3 regions of the Cupriavidus sp. CER-90 genome follow, and region 1 is predicted to be linked to each of the others. Evidence: predicted binding sites of a transcription regulator. Region 1 holds the regulator's gene; each other region holds the start of a gene.

Region 1 (3,548 bases):
CGTGCAGCCTGTCTTTGCACCTGCCCCCGGACGAATCCCGGAGCACTGGAGATTGCAGATACAGCGAGGCCGAAGCCGCCGCCATTTCATCGCGCAGCCAGCTCGCCTGCCAAATGCAGCGCAGCCGTGCGCACCTCGTTCTTTTGCATCGAATTGCCGGGTCGATCCGGCAGGAGATCGTCCGGCGATGGCCAGTTTCACCAGTCAACGGACCTCTTGCGTCGCGCCTTCTCCCTTCGGGGCGGACATTCGCCAGGGCCACCAGATGGCCAAGACGGCAAGAAACAAAACGGTATCGGCTCAGGCAACCCTGCCCTGACCGGCGCCATCTTCCCAACCGCAGCCGGTCTTTTAACCAGATCTTTTGAACCGGATGGACTGTTGAGACGTTCTCGGCGCACCGGAGCGGCCGAAAACCCTGGGCACGCTCCCCAGATCAGGAATGCGGCCCCAGCGGCGCCCCGAGCAATGGTGCGGCGCGATACCGTGGTTCCGTCGATTGTATGGCATTCCCGGCCCCGCCCGCAACCCGCCCTTGTGGCCGATTCAGAACACCACGCAAAAGCCGTGTTGGGCCAGCGTGTCCGGGAGCCAGATCGACCGGGCCACGCCGAGCACGCCGAAGCCGATCACCACCAGCCCCGACGCGACCCGCACCGCAGGTTTGCGCGAGAGTTGCCGCAGGTACCCCGACAGCCCCGAGATCACCAGCAGGTTGGGCAGCGTGCCCAGTCCGAACGCGCCCATCACGAGCGCGCCCGACACCGCGTTGCCTGCCAGCAGTGCCAGCGCCAATGCGCCATAGATCATTCCGCATGGCACCAGCCCCCAGGCCAGACCCATACCGTATCGGCGCAACAGCGGCCTTGCGCGACGCTCGCCGCGTAGCCGCACCGGCAGTCGGGCGGTCATGGCCCGCGCACGCTGCACCACGTGCACGGCGGCCAGCGAGGCCAGCCGCTCGATCCAGTCGGAACGCATCACGCGTCCACGCAACAGCCACACACCGGTGAGCACCAGCATCATGCTGCCCGCTGCATAAAGCCATCGCTGCATTGGCAGATACTCCTGCCGCCACGCCGTCGCACCGACAGCACCCATCACCGCACCCAGCAGCATGTATGTCGTGATGCGGCCCGCATGCATGATGCACAGCGCAGTCCACCACTGGCGAGCGGTACGGTGTATGACAATTGCCACATCGCGGTGCTGTTTCTGCTCCGCGGCAATAGCAATTCCTCCACACATGGCCGCGCAATGCATGCCACCGAGCAATGCCATCAGAAAAACGCTTAAAAGCACACCAAAAGGCAACTGTTCCTCGCTTCTGCGTCACATGACGCTGTAAAATGCCTGCATCGCGCCCTCGCTGCAAGCGCATTCATAACGAGCACTTCAATTGTTGACTTCCATTCCCGTCACCGAGATGTCGCCCCGTTGCTCAACGTGTGCCATGGGCCAGCTTTGCCTGCCCGTGGGCATGTCGCAACAAGACCTGGCGAAGATGGACACGCTCGTGCAGGAACGCGTGCGTGTTCACAAGGGCGAAACGCTTTACCGCATGGGCGAACCGCTCAATGCGGTCTACGCCATTCGCTTCGGCACACTGAAGACGCACGTCACGATGGAAGACGGGCGCACACAGATCACGGGCTTCCACCTGCCCGGTGAAGTCATCGGCCTCGATGGCCTCAGCGAGATGCAGCACGCGTCCGACGCCACCGCGCTGGAAGACGCCGAAGTCTGCGTCGTACGCTACGACGACCTGCAATCGCTGTCGAGCATCCTGCCCTCCCTGCAAGGCCAGTTCCTGCGTCTGATGAGCAAGGAAATCTCGCAGGACCAGGTCATGCTGATCACGCTCGGATCGATGCGCGCCGAAGAGCGTTTGGCGGCATTTCTCGTCAACATGTCCGAGCGTCTGTCGGCACGCGGTTATTCGTCCACCGAGTTCGTGCTGCGCATGAGCCGCGAGGAAATCGGCAGCTACCTGGGCCTGAAACTCGAGACCGTCAGCCGCCTGTTCTCGCGCTTTGCCGAAGCAGGCCTGATCCAGATTCGTCAGCGACATGTGAAGCTCGTCGATATGGCAGGCATCAAGCAGGTGTACAGCCGGTCCTGCTGAATGCCTGGGCCACACATCACGACAAAGGCCGCGCCGGAGCCATCCAGCGCGGCCTTTCTGTTTGCAGCGCCTGTTCTGCATTGCTATTCGAGTTCATCGGTGTCGCTGAGCTTCACCGGCATCGTGTACAGCGTGAGGCCGCTGGACAACGCGCAGAACAACCACGCGACCAGGAAGCCAACGGTGTAGATCGCCTGCCGGGAAGCTTCCACCGGTTGTCCGAAGAAGCTGAGGTCGCCGGGATCCACCACCGAGAACACCACCGCCGTGGCCGCACCGCCCATCAGAAACGCCGGCCATAGCACCCACATCAGCCAGCGCAGTCTCATGGGCGCCTCGCAGCGGGTTCAGCGCGGTCGGCACCGGCCTTCTCGACCACTAGGCCGTGGCGCGTGGCATCGGTCACCGGCACATCGGCATGGGTGTTTGCCAGCCAGATCGTGATACCGCAGGCGACCATCGCCAGCAGCGGACCACTCATCAGAATCCAGGGCCATGGCTCCCTGTACCAGGGCTTTGCGGGGTGTTGGGTCATTGCGCTCTCCTATTGGCATTCGTCCCGGCTCACCATCCGTGACAGCATCACAGATCGCGAGGCACGATGAAACTCGTGCTTTGCCGGATATCCACTTTCCGATCGGTTTCGGTCTCGGCGGTGACCGTCACCTCGATCTTGTGCGTACCCTGCTTCGCATCGTCGATCGGCACACGAATCCGGATCGGCAGCAGCCGGTTCGACGTGGGCGACAGCGATTCCGCGCCATGGTCGTACTCCACGACCATGCCCTGCAACGCGTCGCTCTGCGCCTGCACGTGAAACTTCATCGGCGCCTCGGTGGCATTGATCAGCTGCAGCCGGTACACGTTCTCGATCCAGCGCCCTTCCACTTCGCGCCCGAGCGCGCCACGATCGCGAATGATGTCGACCTTGAGCGGCGCCCGCATGGCCAGCGATGTGACGAAGCCCGCCGTCAAGGCGAGCCAGATCGCCGTGTAGACGATCGTGCGCGGACGCATCAGCCGCTTGCGGGCATCCGATGCCGACAGCTTCTTGCGCATCGCGTTTTCCGATGTGTACCGGATCAACCCGCGCGGATACTCCATCTTGTCCATGACCTGGTCGCAGGCGTCGATGCACGCGCCGCAGCCGATGCACTCGTACTGCAGGCCGTCGCGGATGTCGATCCCGGTCGGACACACCTGTACGCAGATGCTGCAGTTCACGCAGTCGCCCAGGCCAGCCGCGTGGTGGTCCGCCTTGCGCGACCGGCTGCCGCGCGGTTCGCCACGGCCCACGTCATAGGTGACGACGTAGGTGTCGCGGTCCACCATCACGCTCTGGAAGCGCGCGTACGGACACATGTACTTGCACACCTGCTCGCGCATGAAGCCGGCGTTGCCCCACGTGGCAAACGCATAGAAC
Region 2 (3,548 bases), 1.4 Mb from region 1:
CGCGCCGGTAGCGTCACTCGAAATCAAGGATCCCAATGCCCCGCGCGTCTTCAAGACGGGCGAGCAGGTCTACAAGGAAGTTTGCGCCGCGTGCCACGCCACGGGCGCGGCCGGTGCGCCGAAGTACGGCACGGCGGGTGACTGGACGGCCCGGATCGGCCAGGGCTTTGATGGCCTGCTGAAGTCGGTGCTGAACGGCAAGGGCGCGATGCCCGCCCGCGCCGGCACGTCGCCGGACGATCTCAGCGATTACGAACTGGCCCGCGCCGTGGTCTACATGGCCGATGCCGGCGGTGCCAAGTTCCCCGAGCCGGCTGCTCCGGCCCAGGGTGCCACCGCCCAGGCTGCGGCCTCGGCGCCCGAGGCGGCTGCGGCACCGGCCGCCGCAGCGCCCGCACCCGCGGCAGCCCCTGCTCCGGCAGCCGCAGCACCGGCTGCACCCGCCGCTGCCCCGGCTGCGGCGTCGGCCGACACGGGCAAGAAGGTCTACGAACAGGTTTGCGCCGCGTGCCACGCTGCCGGCGTGGCCGGTGCGCCGAAGTTCGGCGACAAGGCCGCCTGGGCTCCGCGCCTCAAGGAAGGCATGGACGTGGTTCACAACTACGCGCTCAAGGGCAAGGGTGTGATGCCGCCCAAGGGTGGCTACGCCGGTCCGGATGCGGACGTGATCGCCGCATCGGACTACATGGCCAACGCAGCCAAATAAGCGTCGCTTCAGACCAGGCCCGGCCCACCGGGCCCGCGCCCAGCAAAAAGCCCGCGAATCTGTCGCGGGCTTTTTCGTTTCTGGCGTGGCCGCTGTCGCTAGACCACGCGCGAATAGCGCACCAGCGGAATCGCCTGGGCATCGTTGGCGGCGCTGGGCGCCGGTTGCGGGCGGGCGGCGTCGTCGCGCAGGTAGCGGTCGAAGACCATGGCCACGCGGCGTACCAGCAGGCGTCCCAGTTCGGTAATGTCGATGCGGGCCGGCGTGCGGCGTACCAGGTGGTCCTCCGCCAGCCTGTCCAGGTCGGCCAGCTCGGCGGCGAAGGTGGTGGCAAAGTCGATGCCGTAGGTCTTTTCCACCTCGGCAATGTCCAGCGTGCCGTTGCACATCAGCGCGCCGATGATGGCCTTGCGCAGATGATCGTCGGCGGACATCTCGAAACCGCGCACCACCGGCAGGCGCCCGGCATCGATCGCGGCGTAGTAGTCGTCCGTGGTGCGGGCGTTCTGGACATAGTGCCCGGCCACGGCGCCGATGGCCGATACGCCAAGACCGATCTGGTCGTAGCCGGCGTGCGTGGCATAGCCCTGGAAATTGCGTTGCAGCCGGCCTTCGCGCTGGGCGATCGCCAGGTCGTCGTCGGGCAGCGCAAAGTGATCCATGCCGATATAGACGTAGCCGGCGGCGGTCAGCCGTTCGATCGTCGACACCAGGATGTCGAGCTTCTCGGCCGCCGGCGGCAGTGTTGCGGCATCGATACGGCGTTGCGGCTTGAACACATGCGGCAGGTGGGCGTAGCTGTACACCGACAGCCGGTTGGGCCGCAGCGCCAGCACCTTTTCGATGGTCTTGCCAAAGCGCGCCGTGGTCTGGTGCGGCAGGCCGTAGATCAGGTCCACGCTGACCGACTGGAATCCCAGGCGCCGCGCCGCCTCCACCACGGCGCGCGTGTCTTCATACGACTGCACCCGGTGCACGGCTTCCTGCACCTCTTGGTCGAAATCCTGCACGCCCAGGCTGATGCGGTTGAAGCCGAGTTCGGCCAGCAGGTCCATGCGTTCGTCGGTGACGCGGCGCGGATCGATCTCGATCGAATGTTCGCCCTCCGGCAGCAGCACGAAATGTGTGTGCAGCGCCGCCATGACCCGGCGCATTTCATCGGGGTCGAGGAAGGTCGGCGTGCCGCCGCCCCAGTGCGACTGCATCACGGCGCGTCGCTCGCCCAGGCGCCCGGCGACCATCGCCATTTCGCGCGACAGGTAGTCGACATACTGCGCGCTGCGGCTGTGATCCTTGGTGATGATCTTGTTGCAGCCGCAGTAGTAGCAGATGTTTTCGCAGAACGGGATATGGAGATACAGCGACAGCGGGGCCGGCGAATCGGCGCGGCACGCCTGCAGCGCAGTCTGGTAGCCGGCGTCGCCCACGTCATGGTGGAAGCGGTCGGCGGTGGGATAGGAGGTATAGCGGGGGCCGTTGCCGTCGATACGGCCGGCCAGGCTGCGGAAATCGGCAAGCGCGCGGCGGTCGAAAGCCGTGCCGGCGGCGTCTGGAATGGGGGCGGACATGCGGAAACTCGATTTGTGGGCGGAATGACAATCGATGCTATGCCTCGCACGGTGCAACAACCTTGATGCGCATCAAGATCATGGCGCCCCTACACCTGCCAGCCCCGCCAACGGGGGGCCTCATGTCGGGCAAAAGTCACGGAAGCGTCATGAAGGGCCGATAGTCTCGGGCCCGGCTCGCCGAGTACCAAGTCCAGCCGCACTCGCTTCCGCCGTACATCCTGTCCATCCGACTCTCAATGCCATGCGCCCAGCCTTGCCGCAGTCGCCCCCCGCGTGTCCGCCCGCTTCGACGGGCCGCCGCCGCGCCTTGCAGAGACTCGGCGCCCTGACGTCCGCCGCCGTGCTGCCCGCGATGGCGCAGCCGGCTGGCCAGGTCCTGCGCCGCCAGCTCGTAGTGGGCCACCTGGTGGACCGCGTGGGGCCGCAGGCCGATCAGGCGCGCGATTATCTGGCCGGCGCCAAGGTGATGTTTGATGCCTTCAATGCGTCGCCGGCCGGCAATGGCGGGCTGCGCATCGTGCACGTGGTGCGCGATGCGGACGCCTCGAACCCGCGCGCCGCCGTCGCACAGGCCGTGGCGCTGGCCGACAACGAACGTGCCGAGGTGCTGTTCGGGCCTGGCGACAGCCTGCTGCCCACGCTGGCCGGCTCGGCCGACCTGACGCGGCGCGGGGTGCAGATCGTCGCGCCGCTGTCGGGGCTGGCGCTGAGCGCCGACAACGTATGGTTCACGCGCGCCGACTATCAGGCCGAACTCGACGCCGCCGTGCATCAGCTGCGCAGCTACGGGCTGACCGGCATCGCATTGGCGGTGTCGCCCGACTTCGCGGCCGGCACGCTCGGCGTCGGCACCCCGTGGCTGGCGCGCCTGGAAAAGGACATCTCGACGCGCGCCGTGGCGCTGATTGGCAATGTCGACGACAGCGCACGGCGCATTGCCGCGGCCCGGCCGGGCGCAGTGATCGTCGCGGGCGACACGCTGGCCTATGGCAGCCTGGGCCGCGCACTGGCGGCGCAAAACTGGTACGGGTTTCTGGTCGGCCTTTCGGCGGTCAGTCCGTCGGCGGCGCGCGAGATCCTGGGCGCCGGCTACGCGGGCGGCATGGTCGTGACGCAGATAGCACCGGGGCCGCAGGAATCGACGCTGCGCGTCGTCAAGGAGCACGTGGCCCGCATGAAGCAGTACCTGGACGAGCCGCCCTCGCCTGCCACGCTGGCCGGCTATATCGGTGCGGCCTGGCTGGTGCGCGCGGCTGCCGGCATGAAGGCGT
Region 3 (3,548 bases), 2.4 Mb from region 1:
GCCGCGGCAATCTTGTGCACCAGCGCGATCGGCATCTTGTTGGCAAAGCGGTCGCCCAGCAGCACGGCCGGCGCGTTGGCCAGCATCATGCCGAACGTCGTGCCCGCCACCACAGCCAGCACTTCACCATGGAAGCGCGCCGCCAGGGCCACCGTGGCGATCTGCGTCTTGTCGCCCATTTCGGCGAAGAAGAACGCCACGATCGTCGTGCCCAGGATGCCCAGCGCGCCCTTGACCGGCTTGGCTTCCTCGGCGTCGTCGAGCTTGTCCGGAATCAGCATCCAGCCTGCCATCGCAATAAAGCCAAGGCCAAGGATCCAGCGCAGCAGGTTGGCGCCCAGCATGCCGGTGATCCAGCCGCCCAGCGCGCCGGCAAAGCCGTGGTTGACCAGCGTGGCGATCAGGATGCCGAGAATGATGGGAAGGGGCTTGCGATACCGTGCGGCCAGCACGAGCGACAGCAGCTGCGTCTTGTCGCCCATTTCGGCGAGCGCGACGATACCTGTGGAGACGAGGAACGATTCCATTTTTATTGGTGCATGAACCGGGCCGCAAACGCATCTCGCGAGATGCCAATGACACACACCTTTCCCGGCCCGGCCAGAAAGGTATGGTCATCGGTCTCGCCAGGCGTCGGACACAAGGTCCTTGGCTGCGCACGCCATAACCGCCTGCCATGTCGGCATTTGGTCAAGTCTGTTGACGTACGCCCCTGTCTTCCGGGTGCCGCATTGCGCGGCGCGGTCAGATCAGGGCGGCTACTCCCCAATGGAAGCCCGCATTGTAGCCAGACCGATGGATCATGTCCATCGATCTGGCGTTTTTACGATACCTTGCGAATGATTCTCAGATCGGGACCGGGCTGTTCTCGCTGGTCTGCCGACCGCGGAAATCGGTCCAGCACAGCGCCTTGAAGTCATAGAGCTTGCAGCGCCGCGCGGTCTGGAAGTACCAGCGCCACGAGAAGTTCTCGATGATGATGCGTCCCGGCAGCGCGTGCTCCAGCAGCGCCTGGGCGCGCTTGAGTTGATACAGCGGCACGCTCATGTCCACGTGGTGTGCCGTGTGCTCCATGATGTGATGCAGTGCCGCGCCAATCCCCATGCCGAAGCGCAGATGCACGGTTGTCGACACGAACGGCTGGGCCTTGGCCCACATCGGCTTGGTGTCGTACCAGGCCACGCTCGTATGCGTGTGGTGCACATAGAGCACGAAGCCGACCGTGGTGTTCCATACCAGGAAGGGCAGCACGAAGCCGGTGCCGATCATCAGCAGCACGGACTGGTCGGTGGCAATGGCCAGCCACGCCAGCGCGCCGATCCACAGCGCGCCGAAGGCCGCGACAAGCGCGCAGTCCCACATGAAGATCGCGCGGCGCGTGGCCATCTGGCGCTTGCTCGGGAAGAACAGCTTGAACCACCAGATTTCGATCAGGTAGTACAGCCCGGCGCCGAAGCCGTTGCGGTAGATGCGTTCCATCACGCGGCGACAGCGAGGCAGCGCGCGGAATTCCTCCAGCGAGTAGGGCGCCCAGACGAAGTCGAAGCCCTTCAGGTTCGTGTAGCCGTGATGCACGACGTTATGGCCCACTTCCCACAGGCTGTATGGCGTCAGCGACGGCAGGAAGGTCAGCCGGCCCAGCCATTTGTTCAGGCCGCGATGGTCGGTCAGGCTCTGGTGGCAGGCATCGTGGCCGATGATGAACAGCCGCGCGATGATCAGGCCCGCCAGCACGCCCAGGCCCACCTTGGCCCACCATGCCGACAGCAGCACCACGCCGGCCAGCACGGCCGCGAACAGCGCGTAGTCGAACGCGAACAGGAACAGCGCGCGCGACGTGCTGCGCTGGCCCAGCGGGATCAGCCAGCTGCGGATGGTCTTGCGATTGGGAAACGGTGCCTCGAAGGCGATCGGTTCCGGCAGGGAAACGTTGCCGGAAGGGCGGGTCTGTCGGGAGGCGCCGGGGGCGGCCGCCGTGCCGATGTCTTGGGCATCGGCAGGGGAAATCGTGTCGGATCGGGCAGTCATCGATGGTCCAGCGAGTCGGAATGCGGTGGCGCCCAGTCTTCGAGGGCGCACGGATGCGACAGGCTAGAAGGGTTTGATGACGGTTGTGTTGATTCCGGTCAATACAAGACCTCTAAAAGGGGCTTTTCGTTCGCATGCGACCGGAAAGCCCCTTGTCGAAGTGGCGAGCCGTCGTCAGGCTGCCAGCGGCGCATCGGCCGAAGCCTGCTCGCCCATGATGTAGACGCTGTCGATCACGCGGTCGTCGCCCAGCATCGCAAACGCGAACAGTTGCTCCTCCAGCGATGCCGAGCGATGGCTGCGACGCGCGATCAGCGGCGTGGCCTCGGGGTCCAGCACCACGAAGTCGGCCTCGCAGCCCGGCTCGAAGCTGCCGATACGGTCCTGCCAGCCCAGCGCCTCGGCGGCGGCGCGCGTGGCCAGGTAGAACATGCGCAGCGCGGTCAGGTGATAGCCGCCCATGCGGGCGACCTTGTGGGCCGCGTTCATCGTGCGGAACATCGAGAACGACGTGCCGCCGCCCACGTCGGTGGCCAGCGTCACGTTCAGGCGGTTGGCGTCGGACTGGTGGAAGTCATAGAACCCGCTGCCCAGGAACAGGTTCGACGTGGGGCAGTGCGCCACGGCCGCGCCGCTGTCGGCCAGCCGGCGGCGGTCCTCGGGGTCCAGGTAGATCGCGTGGCCGTAGAACGCGCCCGGACGCAGCAGGTTGTAGCGGTCGTAGACGTCCAGGTAGCTGCGCGCGTCGGGAAACAGCTCGCCCACCCATTTCACCTCGTCGCGGTTCTCGGCCACGTGCGTCTGGATAAACACGTCGTCGTGGGCGCGGGCCAGCTCGCCGCAGGCGGCCAGCTGTGCTTCGGTCGATGTCGGCGCAAAGCGGGGCGTGATGGCATAGGCCAGGCGGTCCTTGCCGTGCCACTTCGAGATCAGGTCGGCCGATTCGCGCGCGCCGGACTCGGCGGTGTCGCGCAGGAAGTCGGGGCAGTTGCGATCCATCAGCACCTTGCCCGTGATCATGCGCATGTTGCGCGCCTGGCTGGCCGCGAACAGGCCGTCGGCCGAGGCGGCGTGCACGGTGCTCCAGACCATGGCCGTGGTGGTGCCGTTGCGCAGCAGTTCGTCGGTGAAGAAGTCGGCCACGCCGCGCGCGTAGGCGGCGTCGCTGAAGCGGCGTTCCTCGGGGAACGTGTAGGTGTCGAGCCAGTGCAGCAGCCCCGGCGACGGCGACGCGATGATGTCGGTCTGCGGATAGTGGATGTGCGTGTCGATAAAGCCCGGCACGATCAGCTTGCCGCGATGGTCGATCACCTCGGCACCGGCAGGCATCTCGCCCGCCAGCCTGTCGTACGATCCGACGGCGGCAACGCGGCCGGCCGTCACGATCAGCAGGCCGTCTTCCCAATACTGATAGGCATCGTCATGAAACTGCGGGTCGCGCAGAAAATGAAGGATGCGGCCGCGGATGGCGCGGGTGACGGCACCATGGGTGCGGGGGGCGGGGGAAGTCGTCGTCATCG

Evidence for each region. Region 1 encodes FNR, which switches genes on or off when oxygen is low (the NO sensors DNR and NnrR bind a similar motif). Its sites were predicted from a motif close to TTGATNNNNATCAA; they were not measured.
Region 2: the regulator FNR is predicted to act here: its motif matches at 2,337-2,350, upstream of hemN (oxygen-independent coproporphyrinogen III oxidase).
Region 3: the regulator FNR is predicted to act here: its motif matches at 2,117-2,130, upstream of AC24R4_RS12330 (fatty acid desaturase).

Annotation. Positions count from the first base shown of each region.
Region 1 is NZ_JBYGYM010000002.1:2,831,014-2,834,561, reverse strand. Features, by position in the region: gene AC24R4_RS23585 (sulfite exporter TauE/SafE family protein) at 547-1,314, opposite strand; gene fnr (fumarate/nitrate reduction transcriptional regulator Fnr) at 1,400-2,125, shown strand; gene AC24R4_RS23575 (hypothetical protein) at 2,209-2,454, opposite strand; gene AC24R4_RS23570 (FixH family protein) at 2,451-2,660, opposite strand; gene ccoG (cytochrome c oxidase accessory protein CcoG) at 2,708-3,548, opposite strand, start outside.
Region 2 is NZ_JBYGYM010000002.1:1,470,731-1,474,278, reverse strand. Features, by position in the region: gene AC24R4_RS17280 (c-type cytochrome) at 1-706, shown strand, start outside; gene hemN (oxygen-independent coproporphyrinogen III oxidase) at 805-2,274, opposite strand; gene AC24R4_RS17270 (ABC transporter substrate-binding protein) at 2,519-3,548, shown strand, end outside.
Region 3 is NZ_JBYGYM010000002.1:393,300-396,847, reverse strand. Features, by position in the region: gene AC24R4_RS12335 (TMEM165/GDT1 family protein) at 1-527, opposite strand, end outside; yybP-ykoY riboswitch at 558-779, opposite strand; gene AC24R4_RS12330 (fatty acid desaturase) at 847-2,028, opposite strand; gene guaD (guanine deaminase) at 2,203-3,546, opposite strand.